DNA from 2 places in the Paenibacillus sp. 19GGS1-52 genome. Region 2 is predicted to be linked to the other one. Evidence: predicted binding sites of a transcription regulator. Region 2 holds the regulator's gene; the other holds the start of a gene.
The links. Region 2 encodes CtsR, which represses protease genes until heat stress. Its sites were predicted from a motif close to ATGGTCAATAAAGGTCAAACA; they were not measured.

Region 1: clpP (ATP-dependent Clp endopeptidase proteolytic subunit ClpP) is a predicted target of CtsR. The motif match lies at 5,570-5,590, and genes of this name have one in related genera.

The regions. Positions count from the first base shown of each region.
Region 1 is NZ_CP059724.1:107,830-116,644, forward strand. Features, by position in the region: gene gpmI (2,3-bisphosphoglycerate-independent phosphoglycerate mutase) at 1-856, opposite strand, end outside; gene tpiA (triose-phosphate isomerase) at 860-1,612, opposite strand; gene H1230_RS00470 (phosphoglycerate kinase) at 1,639-2,820, opposite strand; gene gap (type I glyceraldehyde-3-phosphate dehydrogenase) at 2,945-3,955, opposite strand; gene H1230_RS00480 (sugar-binding transcriptional regulator) at 4,072-5,124, opposite strand; tRNA gene H1230_RS00485 (tRNA-Arg) at 5,408-5,482, shown strand; gene clpP (ATP-dependent Clp endopeptidase proteolytic subunit ClpP) at 5,677-6,273, shown strand; gene H1230_RS00495 (GDSL-type esterase/lipase family protein) at 6,374-7,009, opposite strand; gene H1230_RS00500 (PdaC/SigV domain-containing protein) at 7,127-8,224, opposite strand; gene H1230_RS00505 (SIMPL domain-containing protein) at 8,435-8,815, opposite strand, start outside.
Region 2 is NZ_CP059724.1:940,005-948,819, reverse strand. Features, by position in the region: gene clpC (ATP-dependent protease ATP-binding subunit ClpC) at 1-1,877, opposite strand, end outside; gene mcsB (protein-arginine kinase McsB) at 1,913-2,977, opposite strand; gene mcsA (protein-arginine kinase activator protein McsA) at 3,008-3,532, opposite strand; gene H1230_RS04190 (CtsR family transcriptional regulator) at 3,562-4,023, opposite strand; gene H1230_RS04185 (GNAT family N-acetyltransferase) at 4,309-5,481, opposite strand; rRNA gene rrf (5S ribosomal RNA) at 5,902-6,018, opposite strand; rRNA gene H1230_RS04175 (23S ribosomal RNA) at 6,217-8,815, opposite strand, start outside.

The DNA of each region.
Region 1 (8,815 bases), 830 kb from region 2:
ACGGCCCACGGTCGAATCCTTTGAAATCCTGGTTAGTGAACACTTGCGACAGCTGGATAGCACGGTCTGGACGGAAGTTGAGGAAGATGACGGAATCGCCACTTTCTACTTTCGTTACAGGCTGGCCTTCGCTGTCTACAATAACGCTTGGCTCTACGAATTCATCAAACACAGAATTCTGGTACGAGCCAGTGATTGCTTGCAGCGCATCTGTGTATTTCGGACCCTCGCCATAAACCATGGCACGATAGGCTTTCTCTACACGTTCCCAACGTTTGTCACGGTCCATCGCATAATAGCGTCCGGATACCGTAGCGATTGTGCCCACGCCGACTTCCTCAATCTTAGCCACAAGTTCCTGAACGAACTTCTGACCACTATCGGGAGGTACGTCGCGGCCATCCATGAAAGCATGGATATACACTTCATGCATATCTTCTTTCTTGGCCAGATCCAGCATGGCGAACAAGTGCTTAATATGACTGTGCACTCCGCCGTCTGATACAAGAGCGTATAAGTGGAGCTTTTTACCCGTTGATTTAGCGTGTCTTACCGCTGTAACCAATGTTTCGTTGTCAAAAAACTCCCCGTCGCGGATAGACTTATCGATGCGGGTCAAATCCTGATATACAATCCGGCCAGCGCCAATATTTAAGTGTCCCACTTCGGAGTTACCCATTTGCCCTTCAGGCAAACCTACTGCCTCGCCGCAAGCGGTAAGGGTAGTATTGGGATATTGTTGCAGGTAACGGTCATAATTAGGCTTGTTGGCTTGAGCAACAGCGTTGCCTTCAGTCGTTCCGCGCAAACCGAAACCATCCATGATAATTAAAGCTACGGGTCTTGGTGCTGACATAACTTACTTCGCCCCCTCAACCAATGAAACGAAGGAAGCAGGCTGCAAGCTGGCGCCGCCGACAAGTGCACCGTCGATGTCGCTTTGACCCATATACTCAGTAACGTTCTCAGGCTTCACGCTGCCGCCGTATTGGATACGAACTGCTTCAGCTGTTGCATCATCATACAGATCTTTTACAAGGCTGCGGATATAAGCAATAACTTCGTTAGCATCTTGTGAAGTTGAGGATTTACCTGTGCCAATGGCCCAGATAGGCTCGTAAGCAATGACTACTTTAGCCGCTTGCTCGGCAGTTACACCGGCAAATGCGCCTTCAGTTTGTACTTTACATACAGCTTTAGTCTGATCTGCTTCACGTTCTTCAAGCTTCTCGCCTACACATACGATAGGAGTGATACCGTGACGGAATGCTGCGTGCAGCTTCTTGTTCACAATTTCATCCGTTTCGCCAAAGTAAGCACGACGCTCGGAGTGACCGATAATTACATAATCCACGCCAAGATCGCTCAGCATTACGCCGCTAATCTCGCCAGTGTAAGCACCATTATCTTCAAAATGCAGGTTCTGTGCGCCAATCTTGATCTTTGTACCTTTTGCCGCTGCTACCAATGCTGGCAGGTTAGTAAATGGAGCGCAGATAACAGTCTCTACGCCTTCAACTTCTGCTTGGCCTTTGATTTCGGCGAAAAAGCTTTCCGCTTCCGGAATAGTCTTAAACATCTTCCAGTTGCCGGCGATTATTGGTGTTCTCATGACTTGGTTTGCCTCCTTATAACGTCTTACTTGTCGTTCAGTGCTTCTACACCTGGAAGCGCCTTGCCTTCCATGAACTCGAGTGATGCGCCACCGCCTGTGGAGATATGATCCATTTGGTCAGCCAGGTGGAATTTCTCTGCTGCAGCTGCGGAATCACCGCCACCGATAACAGTGTAACCTTCAGTTGTTGCACAAGCTTGAGCTACAGCAAGCGTACCTTCGGCGAAGATATCAATTTCGAACACGCCCATAGGTCCGTTCCAGACAACCAGCTTGGAATTTTTGATAATATCAGCATAGATTGCACGAGTCTTAGGACCGATATCAAGACCTTGCCAACCAGCTGGAATATCTGTTACATCAACAATTTTAGTGTTAGCATCTGCACCAAATTTGTCAGCAACTACTACGTCAACCGGAAGCACAAAGTTTTTGCCAAGTGCTTTTGCTTTCTCGATGAATCCAAGAGCAGCGTCAATTTTGCTGTTATCTACGAGTGATTCACCAATTTCGAAGCCTTGAGCCTTGGTGAAAGTGTAAGATAGACCGCCACCGATCAGCACGTTGTCAGCCAAAGTCAACAGGTGATCAATTACATCGATCTTGTCTTTAACCTTGGAACCGCCAATGATAGCTGTGAAGGGACGTTCTGGATTAGTAAGAGCTTTACCCAGAACAGATAATTCTTTCTCCATCAATAGACCGGATACAGCGGGCAGGAAATGAGCGATACCTTCTGTCGATGCATGTGCACGGTGAGCCGCGCCAAAAGCATCATTGACGAATAGGTCAGCCAGTTCAGATAACTGCTTAGCGAATTCAGGATCGTTCTTCTCTTCACCAGGGTAGAAACGAACATTCTCAAGAACGAGTACATCGCCTTCACCAAGCTCAGCAACTTGTGCCTTTACAGCATCGCCAATAGCTTCGTCAGCTTTTGCTACCGGTTGGCCAAGTAGCTCGGATAGACGCACTGCAGCAGGTGTAAGACGCATGGAATCAACAAATTGGCCATTTGGACGTCCCAGATGACTCGCCAAAATAACCTTTGCACCATGTTCGATCAAATATTTAATGGTCGGAAGCGTCTCACGGATACGAGTATCATCTGTAATTACTCCATCTTCCAATGGCACATTAAAATCGACACGCATAAATACGCGTTTACCCTTTACTTCTACATCACGGACACTCTTTTTGTTCATAATTATTTCCTCCACACCCAAAATTGTTTCAATCCCGAATCCAAGGAATATCTTTCCATTTAGAAAGAGCGGAAACAAGGAAAGTCTGTTTCCGCTCTATAGTTGAACTTATAGTAAATCAGTATTACTTAGCAAGTTTTGCGAAGTGTTCCAAAGTACGAATCAATTGTGCAGTGTAGGACATTTCGTTGTCATACCAAGCAACTGTCTTAACCAGCTGTTTGTCGCCAACAGTCATAACTTTAGTTTGTGTAGCATCAAACAGGGAACCGAAAGTCATACCTTTAACATCGGAAGATACGATTTCATCTTCAGTGTAGCCATAAGTATCAACATCAGAAGCTGCTTTCATAGCTGCATTGATTTCTTCTACAGTAACTGTTTTTTCAAGAACTGTAATAAGCTCAGTCAGGGAACCTGTAGCTACTGGAACACGTTGAGCTGCACCGTCCAATTTGCCTTTAAGTTCTGGAATTACCAAGCCGATTGCTTTAGCAGCACCGGTAGTGTTAGGGATAATGTTCTCAGCCGCTGCGCGAGCACGACGGAAGTCTCCTTTAGCGTGCGGAGCATCCAAAGTATTTTGGTCGCCAGTGTAAGCATGAATTGTAGTCATCAAACCTTGTACGATACCGTAGTTGTCTTGAAGAACTTTTGCCATAGGAGCCAGGCAGTTCGTTGTGCAAGATGCGCCGGAAATAACAGTCTCAGTACCATCAAGAATGTCATGGTTAACGTTGTAAACGACAGTTTTCATGTCGCCAGTAGCTGGAGCGGAGATAACTACTTTCTTAGCTCCACCCTTCAAGTGTTTCTCAGCTGCTTCTTTAGTAGTGAAGAAACCAGTACATTCAAGTACGATATCAACGCCGAGTTCGCCCCAAGGCAATTCTTCAGGGTTGCGGTTTGCAAGAACCTTAACTTCTTTACCGTTTACTTTGAAGAATCCGTCATGAACTTCAACATCACCCTTGAAAGTACCTTGAGTTGTATCATATTTAAGCAAATGAGCAAGCATCTTAGCGTCAGTCAAGTCATTGATTGCTACCACTTCGATACCTTCCACATTTTGAATACGGCGGAATGCAAGGCGTCCAATACGTCCAAAACCATTAATACCAACTTTTACAGTCATTAAATAGTTCCTCCTAGAATTCATTTTATTTATTCAAGACAAGCCGTGAAGCTTGTCAAGACAACAATGTTAAGTATAAAGCAAAACAACCTTCAGCGCTCCCCATATTATGGAATCTATAGGGTTAGTTGTAAATGTCGATCAATTTCTTTACCAATTTCTACAGCAGCGGCTTCGTCCGTAACCAGAATATCCTCCTGCCCAAAACGCAGCATGGCATGAATAGCTTTGGCCTTGCGTTTGCCTCCGGCAATACCGACTACAACTTCTGTCCGAATAATATCCTCCAGGCGTAATCCCATGGTAAGCATTGTATGTACAACCTCACCATCTTCATTAAAGTAATAGCCAAATGATTCAGCTACTGCTCCTTCTTCCTGGATCTCTGAAACTGTTGCTTCATCGAGCTTACGGCGTCGGGTCATTTCAATGGCATCCCCGATCCCGTGTACAATAATACGCGAACTGCGGATGATTTGTACAATCTCGCCAATATTGGAGTCTAAAGCCAGGGATTGAAAAGCATCCTCGGCAAGCAAATCGGGCACATGCAGCAGCCTATAATTCGCTCCGACTCGTTTGGCCATTGTTGAGGCGATGGTATTCGCTTGAATCTCCATGCTTTCTCCCAAACCGCCGCGCGCTGGTACAAACCAAGCGTTCTTATAGTAAAGGGAGAGCGGCGGTGTCAACTGATCGGCCATTTCGGCCAGCGTCGAACCACCTGTAACGGCGACTGTATCGTCTGAACGCAACTCGCCTAGCAATGCCTTGGCGCCTGCGCGCCCAAGCTCACGTTTGGTGAACGGTGATGTTTCACAATCACCCGGCACAACGACTACTTTGTTCAGACCATACGTTGTTCGAATCTTCTCTTCCAGATCATCCAGACCGAACAGGCTCTTGGCGATCGGCTCCAGTAAGTCAAGCAGTCCGCGCCCGGCATCGCTAACGCGCATACCCACGCTCTCGATCTCTATGAGCCCTTGCGATTTCAGAAGATCTGTCTCGGCACGCAGTACCCGCTCTGTCATATCCAGCGAAGCAGCCAGCGTTCTACGGCCAATAATATCGGACAACATGATCTGATGAAGAATCGTATACCGTCTCTTAAGGGTTTCCATGAGATCAGGCAAAAGCTGCTTTTGAATTTCTAATAAGTTACGCATGCTTTCACTCCTGCTATTACTCTATTCCCTTGTTCATGGTCTCAAAACGTCCCGGGCTAACTTTTTAAGTCCCACCCATATTCTAACTAAATTTCGTACGAAGTGCAAGTCTTCGAAGAGTAGAATTCACAACCTCTTTTCATCTTATACATACACAGCAATATGAAATGGCCTCTCAAGATGTGGATTACGACATAATAGCTTGTCCCAGTCGCTTGAAGCACTGAACATTATTATTACACCATTGCTTTTACACTATAATTATATTATAATAATTTCTATTGCGCCCGTGGTCCAATGGATATGACGGAGGCCTCCGAAGCCTTAGATCCAAGTTCGATTCTTGGCGGGCGCACCATATTTTACACTTCAATACATACGATTAACATTAGTTATACTACTATTTAACCAAAGTGCCACTTGCTGGCTCTTTTTTTTGTCTATAAGTTTGACTTTCTTTGACTTTTTGTTTGAATTTGTTTATCATGTGGTTAACACGGTAATAGTAAAAATAAATACATTCGAAGATCTAATTTCAAGGAGGTTTTCCACGTGAGTTATATTCCTATGGTAGTAGAACAGAGCAACCGCGGTGAGCGTGCTTATGACATCTATTCCCGCCTACTGAAGGACCGCATCATTTTCCTCGGAACGGAGGTTAATGACGTGGTGGCCAATTCCATCATCGCACAAATGCTGTTTCTGGCTGCCGAGGACCCTGAGAAGGACATTCACCTATATGTGAACAGCCCTGGCGGATCCATTACTGCGGGTATGGCTATTTTTGATACAATGCAGTACATTAAACCGGATGTTTCCACGATCTGTGTGGGTATGGCCGCTTCCATGGGAGCGTTCCTGTTAAATGCCGGTGCTATTGGCAAGCGTTTCGCGCTGCCGAACAGTGAAATTATGATTCATCAGCCTCTCGGTGGTGCTCAAGGCCAGGCTTCAGACATCGAAATTCGTGCCCGCCGTATCCTTAAGCTGCGCGACAAGCTGAATGGTATTCTAGCTGAACGTACAGGCCAACCGCTAGAGAAGATTGAGAAGGATACAGATCGCGATTACTTCATGAGTGCTGCTGATGCTGCCGCTTATGGTATCGTCGATAAAGTGATTGAGAAAACACTGCCTACCGGCGTGTAAGCTATATCTATATAAACGAAGAGGCTGTCCCCCAACCATTAAATGGATAGGGGACAGCCTCTTCGTTTTGCGCATAAGCCACTAATTAAACAACAACAGTTCAGCCCAACCTGCCATAACCAAGCGCGTTCAACCTATCAGCAATGACACGATAGCCTCGCCCGTTGGGATGCAAATGGTCAATAGACAGCAGTCCGCGCTCATTCCCGGAGAATTCACCATAAATAGAGGCAAAACCACAGATCCGGCTGCTATACTGCGAGGCATACCTATTGAATTGCTGCACCCATTCCGTCGCTTGATACATTTGGGGATACGGGTTGTATAAACCCACAATTCGTATGATGTAAGGCTCGCGACTTCCAGATTTCAGCTGTTGCAGCGTCACCATAATTTCAGCAAAGTTCTGTTTGCACTCCTCTAAGGCTCTGCGCAGCACTCTGGATGGATCTCCTTGCCCAGCCGTCGATTTAGCTGCACGGATTAGATCGTTGCCGCCAATGGACAGTGTTATCAATTCAGCTCCCTGGAGTGCTTGCTGATAAACGGGATTACCACGCAAACGCTGCTCCAGCCCAGCTGTGGTCAAGCCATTGACTCCCAGGTTCGTGGAGAACACATTGGAACGAAGCCTCCCCTCTGCCATACTGCGGTATACTGGGACGAAACCATTACCCGGCAAGGCTCCAAAGCCTGTCGTCAAGGAATCACCAAGCGCGGTATATTGATAACTCACAGCTCTCCCCCCTTGTTCATACACTAGCTTCTCTATTCAGCATATGAACTGAGGGTTAATCAGGGAACGGGGTGATGTAACCAGTCTGCTTTAACAGAAATATATCCTCTCACTCCCTTATTTCAGAGCAGTAAATGGACTGCTTCCATCTGGCAGCAATTCTTTGAAGCTAAACGTGTACTCAGGGAATCCAAATGCATATGCGGTGTACTCATACAATTGGAAGAAGAGCACCGCCTTGCCATCCTTTAGATAAAAATACTTCTCGGTATTCAGTCCGGTAAAACCTCCGAGATAACCATCTTCTGCCTTAATCAGCTTCGAGAGCTTGGCATTCAACTCTTTCTTATAGTTGGGGTTGGCTCCGAACAAATCGCCGAGAAGCAGACGTTTGCCGTCCTTCAGCGAGAAGGTAAAAGCTTGGCGGTAAGTCATTCCATGCGCCCCACCTGTGTATCCGTATTGAGTCGTAATTAAGCTGAGTACACCATTCTGATTGTAAGTCACAATATAATATGCATCATATTCATACGGCCGGTCTTCCTCATCACCTTTAAGGGCAATGTCCTTCTCTGCAGCTGCTGCAAAACTCATTGTAGTCTGCTTTAAGGTATTGTTGATTGCCTGCTCCGCATCTGTACTAGCAAGGCCACTGATTTGCGGATAATCCAGTTTAATGGTGGCTCCTGCTTGGTCATTAACATAACTTTCAGTCGCTATTGTCAATGGATTCTGCGGTCTGCTCATCACATTCAACCGGCCAGAGGCCGCATTCCAGTCCCCTTGATATCCTAAATAATCATTTAGCAGGCCAAAGGGTACATATAGGCGATTATTAATATTTTTTCCCTCATACTCCTTGATATAAAAGTTGTTCACTGAAATTGAAATGCCATAGTCACTTACCATCAGCTTGGTCTGCGCCGTTCCTTTGCCAACGGTATAGGTATTCTCCTTCTTATCGTAGGTAAGCGGCATCCGCAGTACATCGCGCATAAAGCTTAGTGGAACCCAAACCTGTCCATCTTTAAAAATACCCGTCTGCTGCGATATCGTTCCATTTGATTTCAGTACAACAAGATTCGCTTTACTCTGCGTCTTGCTGGTAGCAGCGTGACTCGTCTCTGCTGGCAAAAGCCCTCCACCCAGCAGTAAAGCTGCTGCCATTAACCCTGCGCCCCATTTACGGGCACTTTGTTTCGAAATCAAATTCATAATGTATTCATTTCCCCTTCCGCTAATCTTCACTCTTTCCATTATAGAGAAAATAGGAAGAGCGGTTGTTACAATTCACCTTACAGTTTCTTAACCAAAATGAGAGAATTCGCCCTTCACTATAGAAAAAACTCTGAGGCACTCCTCCGCCGTTAAGCAGAAGATTACCTCAGAGTTTTAGCAACACATAGAGCCATATTCAAAAAATGCTTATTTCAATTCATACGTTACGCTAAGCTGGGTTGTAACCTTAACCTCTCCCGGTTCAACGGAAGTGCTGCCAGCGGAATCCGCTGCGCCCATTAGTTTCTCAGCTTGTGCTGCATAGACAGGGTTGTTGCCGTCATCATTTTGAGTGACCGTAACCACCTGACCTAGACTGCGTTTAGCTGCTTTGGCAATAGCCCCTGCTTTTACATCGGCATTAGCCATCGCTTTGTCGATCACTTGCGTTTCAAGTGTAGAGGGATCTTCAACAGCGAAATTTGCGTTGCCAATATTATTGGCTCCTGCTGCAGAAGCAGCATCCAGCAATTGTCCAACCTTGCTCAGGTCGCGATAAGCAATTACTAGAGTATGGTGCGCGTTGTA
Region 2 (8,815 bases):
ACTTCGGGATGGGCCTTCTCAATTTCATCAAGTAGTACTACTGAATACGGTTTACGGCGAACCTTCTCCGTTAATTGGCCGCCTTCCTCATATCCAACATACCCTGGAGGCGCTCCGACCAGACGAGAAGTGGAGTGTTTCTCCATGTACTCTGACATATCAATGCGGATCACCGCATTCTCATCGCCAAACATTGCTTCTGCAAGTGCACGAGCCAACTCAGTTTTACCTACACCTGTTGGTCCGAGGAAGATAAATGAACCCATTGGACGTTTCGGATCCTTCAGACCCGCACGCGCCCGACGGAGTGCCCGGCTGACAGCCTTAACGGCTTCGTCCTGACCAATTACACGTTCATGCAGTATCGCTTCCATATTGAGCAGACGGTCAGTCTCCTCTTCTTTAAGCTTGCTAACAGGAATGCCCGTCCAACTAGCTACAATCTGTGCAATATCGTCAGGTGTAACCTCGGAATCGGTACGGCCCTGCTTCTCTTTCCACTGATTCTTAGTGGTATCGAGTTCTTCACGGATCTTTTGTTCAGTATCACGTAACGCAGCCGCTTTCTCGAATTCCTGGCTTTGCACTGCAGAATCCTTTTCCTTACGGATATCGTCTAAACGCATTTCCAATTCCTTCAGATTCGGTGGAATTGTATAAGAGTTCAGTCTGACTTTGGATCCGGCTTCATCAATCAAGTCAATGGCTTTGTCAGGTAGGAAACGATCTGGAATGTAGCGGTCAGACAGTTTCACGGCTTCTACGATGGCTTCATCCGTAATCTTCACACGGTGATGGGCTTCATAACGGTCACGAAGTCCGAACAGAATTTGTACTGTTTCTTCCGGGGAAGGCTGATCCACCGTAATGGGTTGGAAGCGACGCTCCAAGGCTGCGTCTTTTTCAATATATTTGCGGTATTCGTCCAGCGTTGTTGCACCTATGCACTGCAGTTCGCCACGGGCCAAAGACGGCTTCAGAATGTTAGAAGCATCAATTGCACCTTCAGCACCACCTGCACCGATCAGCGTATGCAGCTCATCAATGAAGAGTATAATGTTACCCGCTTGACGAATCTCATCCATAATTTTCTTCAGACGGTCTTCAAACTCACCGCGGTATTTAGTACCAGCAACAACTGATCCCATATCGAGGGTCATAACACGTTTGTCGCGTAATGTCTCAGGGATTTCATTATTGATAATCTTCTGTGCCAAGCCTTCGGCAATAGCCGTCTTACCTACACCAGGTTCACCAATCAGCACCGGGTTGTTCTTGGTCCGGCGGCTCAGAACCTGTATAACACGTTCTATTTCCTTGCTGCGGCCGATAACCGGATCAAGATGGCCATCCTTGGCATAAGCGGTCAAATCACGTGCAAGACCATCCAGCGTAGGTGTGCTGACATTGACTGGAGCACCACTGTGACTGGACGCTGCCTCACTGCTACCCAATAGTTGCAATACCTGTTGGCGGGCTTTATTCAAGCTAATGCCGAGGTTATTGAGCACACGTGCAGCTACACCTTCTCCTTCACGGATGAGCCCGAGCAGGATATGTTCTGTGCCAACGTAAGTATGTCCCAGCTTGCGGGCTTCGTCCATCGACAGCTCGATAACTTTTTTGGCGCGAGGAGTATAAGCAATGTTCGTAGGTTGTTCTTGCCCTCTGCCAATCAGTGTTTCCACTTCATCCTGAATTTTCTCCAGGCCTAAACCCAAACCGATTAATGCTTTAGCAGCAATGCCGTCACCTTCACGAATAAGTCCGAGCAAAATATGTTCTGTGCCGATATTGTTGTGTCCTAAACGAACAGCTTCTTCCTGCGCCAGCGCCAGCACTTTTTGTGCCCGTTCCGTAAATCTTCCAAACATCATATCTCCTGCACCTCCATGAATAATAAATATCTATATTAATGTTGTGTTCCCAGTGTCTCCCGGAGCAGCTTCGCCCGGTACATATCTCGTTCGGTGGCATTCATCTCGTCGCCGAACATTTTTTGAAGGAAGCCTGGCTGCGTCTTAACATTCAGCTCGTTTAATACGGAAATGGAGGGGCCTTCCAGAATTCCAAGGTCAACCCCAAGCCGTATATCCGATAAGCGTTGTGCCGATTCTTTAAGCTCCATTACTGCTGCATAAGATAAAATTCCGTAGGAGCGTTTCACCCGATCGGTAATTCGCAGAGCGGAATCGGTAAGCAATCTCTCGCGTGCATTTCGTTCATGATCGATAATCTGAGTAACTACACTGTGAAGATTCTCAATGATTTCACTTTCGGTCTGACCCAGTGTGATCTGGTTGGATATTTGAAAGATGTTCCCTACTGCTTCGCTGCCCTCACCATAAATTCCTCTAACAGTTAATCCCACCTGATTTACTGCTGATAATATCCGGTTAATTTGATGAGTCATTACCAAAGCCGGCAAATGCAGCATCACTGAGGCACGGAGTCCTGTTCCAACATTGGTGGGACAACTTGTCAAATATCCTCTTTTATCATCAAAAGCATAGTTGACTGCAGCTTCGAAAATATCGTCGATTGCTGTCGCACGTATCCATGCTTCTCTAACCTGAAGACCAGGGAACAGACATTGAATCCGGAGATGGTCTTCCTCATTAATCATAATACTAACCGACTCGTCCTCGTTCAGTATTACAGCTCCACCTCGTGAATCATTCGCCAGATTGGGACTGATGAGATGCTTCTCCACCAGTACTTTTTTATCTAGTTCATCTAAATCATCAAGCTTCAGCATTTGAAAAGAGCCGTATTCCGCTGAGACTTCTTCATGAAATACAGGAGTAAGCTGTTCCAGTACTTCTTCCGACTGCTCCAAAGAGGCCAGCAGGGGGAAAGGAAGATCTTGTAAGTTGCGGGCTATACGCATACGGCTGCTAATTACAATCTCGGAATCACTGCCGCCACAACGCATCCAATCACTAAGCGCCTGTTCGGTAAACCGGAGACTTGACATGTCTTATCCCCCCTTTATATATGAAAGACTTTACTCTTGTGCGATTTCTTTTTCAAGTCGGCGTATCTGATCCCGTAACTGAGCAGCGGTCTCAAACTCCTCTTGCGTAATACTTTGCTGTAATTCCTGCTTCAATTCATCAATTTGCCGTTTGAACACAATTTGTGCTCCGGCTCGTTTTGGAATTTTGCCTACATGCGTGGTACTGCCATGCACCCGCTTAAAAAGTGGGTCCAGCGCACTGTTAAAATACTTATAACAGGAGCTGCAGCCAAAACGCCCAAGCTTGCTGAACTGCGAATAGGTCATGCCGCAATTCTCACACTGTAGGCTTTGCGTAGTTCTTGTAGCAGCTGACTTCTCTTTATCGGCTCCTTCAAGATCAAGCAAGCCTGACAACAAACTGTGAATTGAAAACCCTCCAGCAGTTCCGGGAATAAGTTCCCCCTTCTCTCTGGCACAGCTTTCACAAATATGAAATTCCGTCTTCTCTCCACTCACAATCTTGGTAAAATGGAGCGTTGCCGGTTTGACACCGCATTCCTGGCAAAGCATAAGCGGAGTCCCTCCCTTATGGTTGACAATTATTTGCCTAACAAAGAGATCAGCATAGCTTTCATAAGCTTGGCACGAATCTCATCCCGGTACGGTAGCTTGAGCGTCAAGCAATCCCGGGAAACAGCGGCTCGCATGAGGCATGCTTCTCGCTTGGATAGAAAGCAGGCTTCTTCAAGCTGATAGATCAGCCCTTCAGCGGTGTTCTGATCAATTCCGCTTCCGATGGTGTGATTGAGATGCGCGTACAGAGCCACATTTTGGGGCAACTCAAAACGTTGAATACGAATATATCCACCGCCGCCGCGCTTACTTTCCACCACGTAGCCTTTTTCCAGAGTAAAGCGTGTGCTAATGACATAATTGATCTGTGACGGTACACATGAGAACTGATCCGCCAGGTCATTACGCTGAATCTCCACCGTACCTTCGGGACTTTCATGCAAAATATTCTTCAGATATTGTTCAATAATATCGGAGATATTGCGCATCACTTATCCTCCAGTGTTTACAACTTTATAATACCGCATGCTGTTTAACGTCCATCCGGCGGTGATCTCAAAAGAACTTAATCCAAGAGCAGTAAAGCGAATCGCACTGAATAGTTTGGGAATGGATAGTTCTAAAGAGCACTGACTTCAGGCTGCGTTGACTTTGACTTTCTTTGACTTATTTAATAGTATAACATAATCTCAAGCAATTCCAAGAGGGTTCTCTTATTTTTTACTTTTAATGTTCATTGTATTCGGATTCGGAATGAAACAACTCCCCAGCCTTTAGAAAAAATCAAATAAGCTTGTTTGAGCCTGCGGAATGATTCCCTCCAGCCATTGCACTGCAGCTTCATTTCCGGTCAGTCGCCCAAAGCGGGACAGCTCACCTGGGCGTTTATAGCCGAGCAACAACACTGTTAATGTACCGATATCGCAAGAAAGATCTGCCTCAATATTGTCGCCATCAATTTTTATTAATGTAGGAGTCCCCTCTAAGGTTATACTCCACTCCCACAACCCATCATTCCATGGAGCGTATTTGTCTTCAATATTGATGATCTGCTTCTGCTGAGCACCTTGTACCACAAAAGAAAAATTCTCTACAAATGCCTTGGCATTAACAATACGCGCCATAAAATATGGATGACTCTCCTGCGAAATCCGCGGATCCGGCAACAAAAAGGGCAAAATATCATCGGATGGAACCCGCTTCAGAGAAGCTCCTGTCACCATGGAGTCATGGTTGGCAAGAAACGTCCATAAGCCTTGGCGAGCTTGCTCATTCATAAATACAAATTCATTAATAACTAACTCACTTTTCTCTATCTTATACAGCACGTATCCTTCAGGATTGCCCTTCGGTGAATAAAAAATAGCATTAAACGTGTCCTGATTCAGAACCACATGCTCCCACCAGTCCTTATCACGTTTTAGCGTACCGTTATATTGGGCTGCAAAATGACTATATAGCTCATCCAATATTTCAATATCAAATAAATTACGACGTATATTCCCTGCAATTTCTGCCTTTAATGGGAATTTAGCAATGGGAATCGTATATTTCTTGTATTCACAATAAATCTCCCACCCAAACTTGCGATAAAAGGGAATAAGAAAGGGATGCAGAAAAGATAACGTCTGTCCGGCTTCATTCATCGTCTGCAGTGTATGGGATAGAAGCTTAGCTACCAGTCCTTGCCTGCGGTTCTCTGGCCATGTCGCTACACCGGCTATTCCCCCCATAAGTACTGCCCGCCCTTGTATATATACTTGCAGTGGGAGCAGGGTCAGCTTAGCACCTAAAAGACCATCCTCAAAAATACCCCATACTCGTTCTGGCTTGAATCTACTCTTGGCCTTGACTTTATCCTCCCCTGCTAACTTGTACTGAAAAGCATATTCGGACAAGCTTAAACTAGTTTCGAATTCTTCAGAATTCAACTGCCTAATCTCCAATAAACTCACCTCATCAATTTAAGAAATCAACCTAAGGTGAGTATAACAAGAGAGGGTACATGTATGCTAATTCAATAACTGAATTTCAAAATATTATTTAGTTATCCACAGCTTCTACACAGAAACCTCAAACACTAAATTTGTCAGTTCTCTAATAATAATTAGTTATCCACGTTTCCAGCAATGTATCCACATTTTTCAGTATCTATCCACATAAACCCGTGTATTACTTAGGTTTCTCTTGACATACACACCTAAACATGTCCTCTGTTCATATAAATCGGGAGGAATATTTGATTATTGATTGTATCCACATGTTAGTAAGTTTTCTGTACTTTCTTGAAAACTATCCACAACATTTCCACAGGTTATAAAAGACGCAAAAAGACCACTGTTGAAAGATCAACAATGGTCTTAAGTGCTTGGCAACGTCCTACTCTCCCAGGACCCTTCGGTCCAAGTACCATCGGCGCTGGAGGGCTTAACGGTCGTGTTCGGGATGGGTACGCGTGGAACCCCTCCGCTATCGCCACCAAACATGCGCTTGTGTAACAAGCGCTGGCGTTTTGAAATTTGGTTCATCACAACTGTGTGAATGAATTTCAAAACAATTGGTTTTTTCCGGTCGCTTAGCTCCCCGAATTTCTTCAGGAAAATAACCAACACTAGAAAAGACATACAGGCTTGAATCGCCTGAAAACTGAATCCGAATCGAATCTGCGTTCTTGCTTGTTTGTGGATAAGCCCTCGACCGATTAGTATTGGTCAGCTCCATGCATTGCTGCACTTCCACCTCCAACCTATCTACCTCGTCGTCTTCAAGGGGTCTTACTAATTGGGAAATCTCATCTCGAGGGGGGCTTCACGCTTAGATGCTTTCAGCGCTTATCCCGTCCGTACGTAGCTACTCAGCTATGCTCCTGGCGGAACAACTGATGCACCAGCGGTACGTCCATCCCGGTCCTCTCGTACTAAGGACAGCTCCTCTCAAATTTCCTGCGCCCACGACAGATAGGGACCGAACTGTCTCACGACGTTCTGAACCCAGCTCGCGTACCGCTTTAATGGGCGAACAGCCCAACCCTTGGGACCTACTTCAGCCCCAGGATGCGATGAGCCGACATCGAGGTGCCAAACCTCCCCGTCGATGTGGACTCTTGGGGGAGATAAGCCTGTTATCCCCAGGGTAGCTTTTATCCGTTGAGCGATGGCCCTTCCATGCGGTACCACCGGATCACTAAGTCCGACTTTCGTCCCTGCTCGACTTGTAGGTCTCGCAGTCAAGCTCCCTTATGCCTTTGCACTCTGCGAATGATTTCCAACCATTCTGAGGGAACCTTGGAACGCCTCCGTTACTCTTTAGGAGGCGACCGCCCCAGTCAAACTGCCCGCCTGACACGGTCCCCGTACCCGATGAGGGCACTAGGTTAGAACCTAGATACGATCAGGGTGGTATCCCAACGTCGCCTCTGCAGAAGCTTGCGCTCCTGCTTCTTAGGCTCCCACCTATCCTGTACAGATCGTACCCAAATTCAATATCAAGCTGCAGTAAAGCTCCATGGGGTCTTTCCGTCTTGTCGCGGGTAACCTGCATCTTCACAGGTATTAAAATTTCACCGGATCTCTCGTTGAGACAGCGCCCAAGTCGTTACGCCATTCGTGCGGGTCAGAATTTACCTGACAAGGAATTTCGCTACCTTAGGACCGTTATAGTTACGGCCGCCGTTTACTGGGGCTTCGGTTCACAGCTTCGGGTTTAACCCCTAACCGCTCCCCTTAACCTTCCAGCACCGGGCAGGCGTCAGCCCGTATACTTCGCCTTACGGCTTCGCACAGACCTGTGTTTTTGCTAAACAGTCGCTTGGGCCTTTTCACTGCGGCCCCCTCGGGCTATTCACCCTACCGAGGCACCTCTTCTCCCGAAGTTACGAGGTCATTTTGCCGAGTTCCTTAACGAGAGTTCTTCCGCGCGCCTTAGAATTCTCTTCTCGCCTACCTGTGTCGGTTTGCGGTACGGGCACCTTCTCCTGGCTAGAGGCTTTTCTTGGCAGTGTGAGATCATGACCTTCGCTACTACAATTTTCGCTCCCCATCACAGCCCAGCCTTAACGATGTGCGGATTTGCCTACACATCAGCCTCACTGCTTAGACGGACACTTCCATCAGTCCGCGTCACTACCCTCCTGCGTCACCCCATCGCTCATAGCGGATTACGGTGGTACAGTAATTTCAAACTGTTGTCCTTCGACTACGCCTTTCGGCCTCGCCTTAGGTCCCGACTTACCCTGAGCGGACGAGCCTTCCTCAGGAAACCTTGGGCTTTCGGCGGATCAGATTCTCACTGATCTTTTCGTTACTCATACCGGCATTCTCACTTGTATACGCTCCAGCACTCCTCACGGTATACCTTCAACGTATATACAACGCTCCCCTACCCCAGATACAATGTATCTAGCCATAGCTTCGGTGGTGTGTTTAGCCCCGTTACATTTTCGGCGCAGAGTCACTCGACCAGTGAGCTATTACGCACTCTTTCAATGGTGGCTGCTTCTAAGCCAACATCCTGGTTGTCTGTGCAACTCCACATCCTTTCCCACTTAACACACACTTGGGGACCTTAGCTGATGGTCTGGGCTGTTTCCCTTTCGACAATGGATCTTAGCACTCACTGTCTGACTCCCGGTAATAAGTATATGGCATTCGGAGTTTGACTGAGCTTGGTAACCCTTGCGGGCCCCGCACCCAATCAGTGCTCTACCTCCACTACTCTCATACCGAGGCTAGCCCTAAAGCTATTTCGGGGAGAACCAGCTATCTCCGAGTTCGATTGGAATTTCTCCGCTACCCCCACCTCATCCCCGCATTTTTCAACATGCGTGGGTTCGGGCCTCCAGTGCGTGTTACCGCACCTTCACCCTGGACAGGGGTAGATCACACGGTTTCGGGTCTACGCCCCCATACTATGTCGCCCTATTCAGACTCGCTTTCGCTGCGGCTCCGGCTTCTCACCTTAACCTTGCATGGTAAACGTAACTCGCCGGTTCATTCTACAAAAGGCACGCCATCACCCATAGATCGGGCTCTGACTTTTTGTAAGCACACGGTTTCAGGTTCTATTTCACTCCCCTTCCGGGGTGCTTTTCACCTTTCCCTCACGGTACTGTTTCACTATCGGTCGCCAGGTAGTATTTAGCCTTAGCAGATGGTCCTGCTGGATTCATACGGGGTTTCACGTGCCCCGCACTACTCGGGATCCGTCTCGGAGAGAACACAGTTTAGGCTACAGGGCTTTTACCTCTATCGCGGGCCTTTCCAGACCTCTTCGCCTACCATA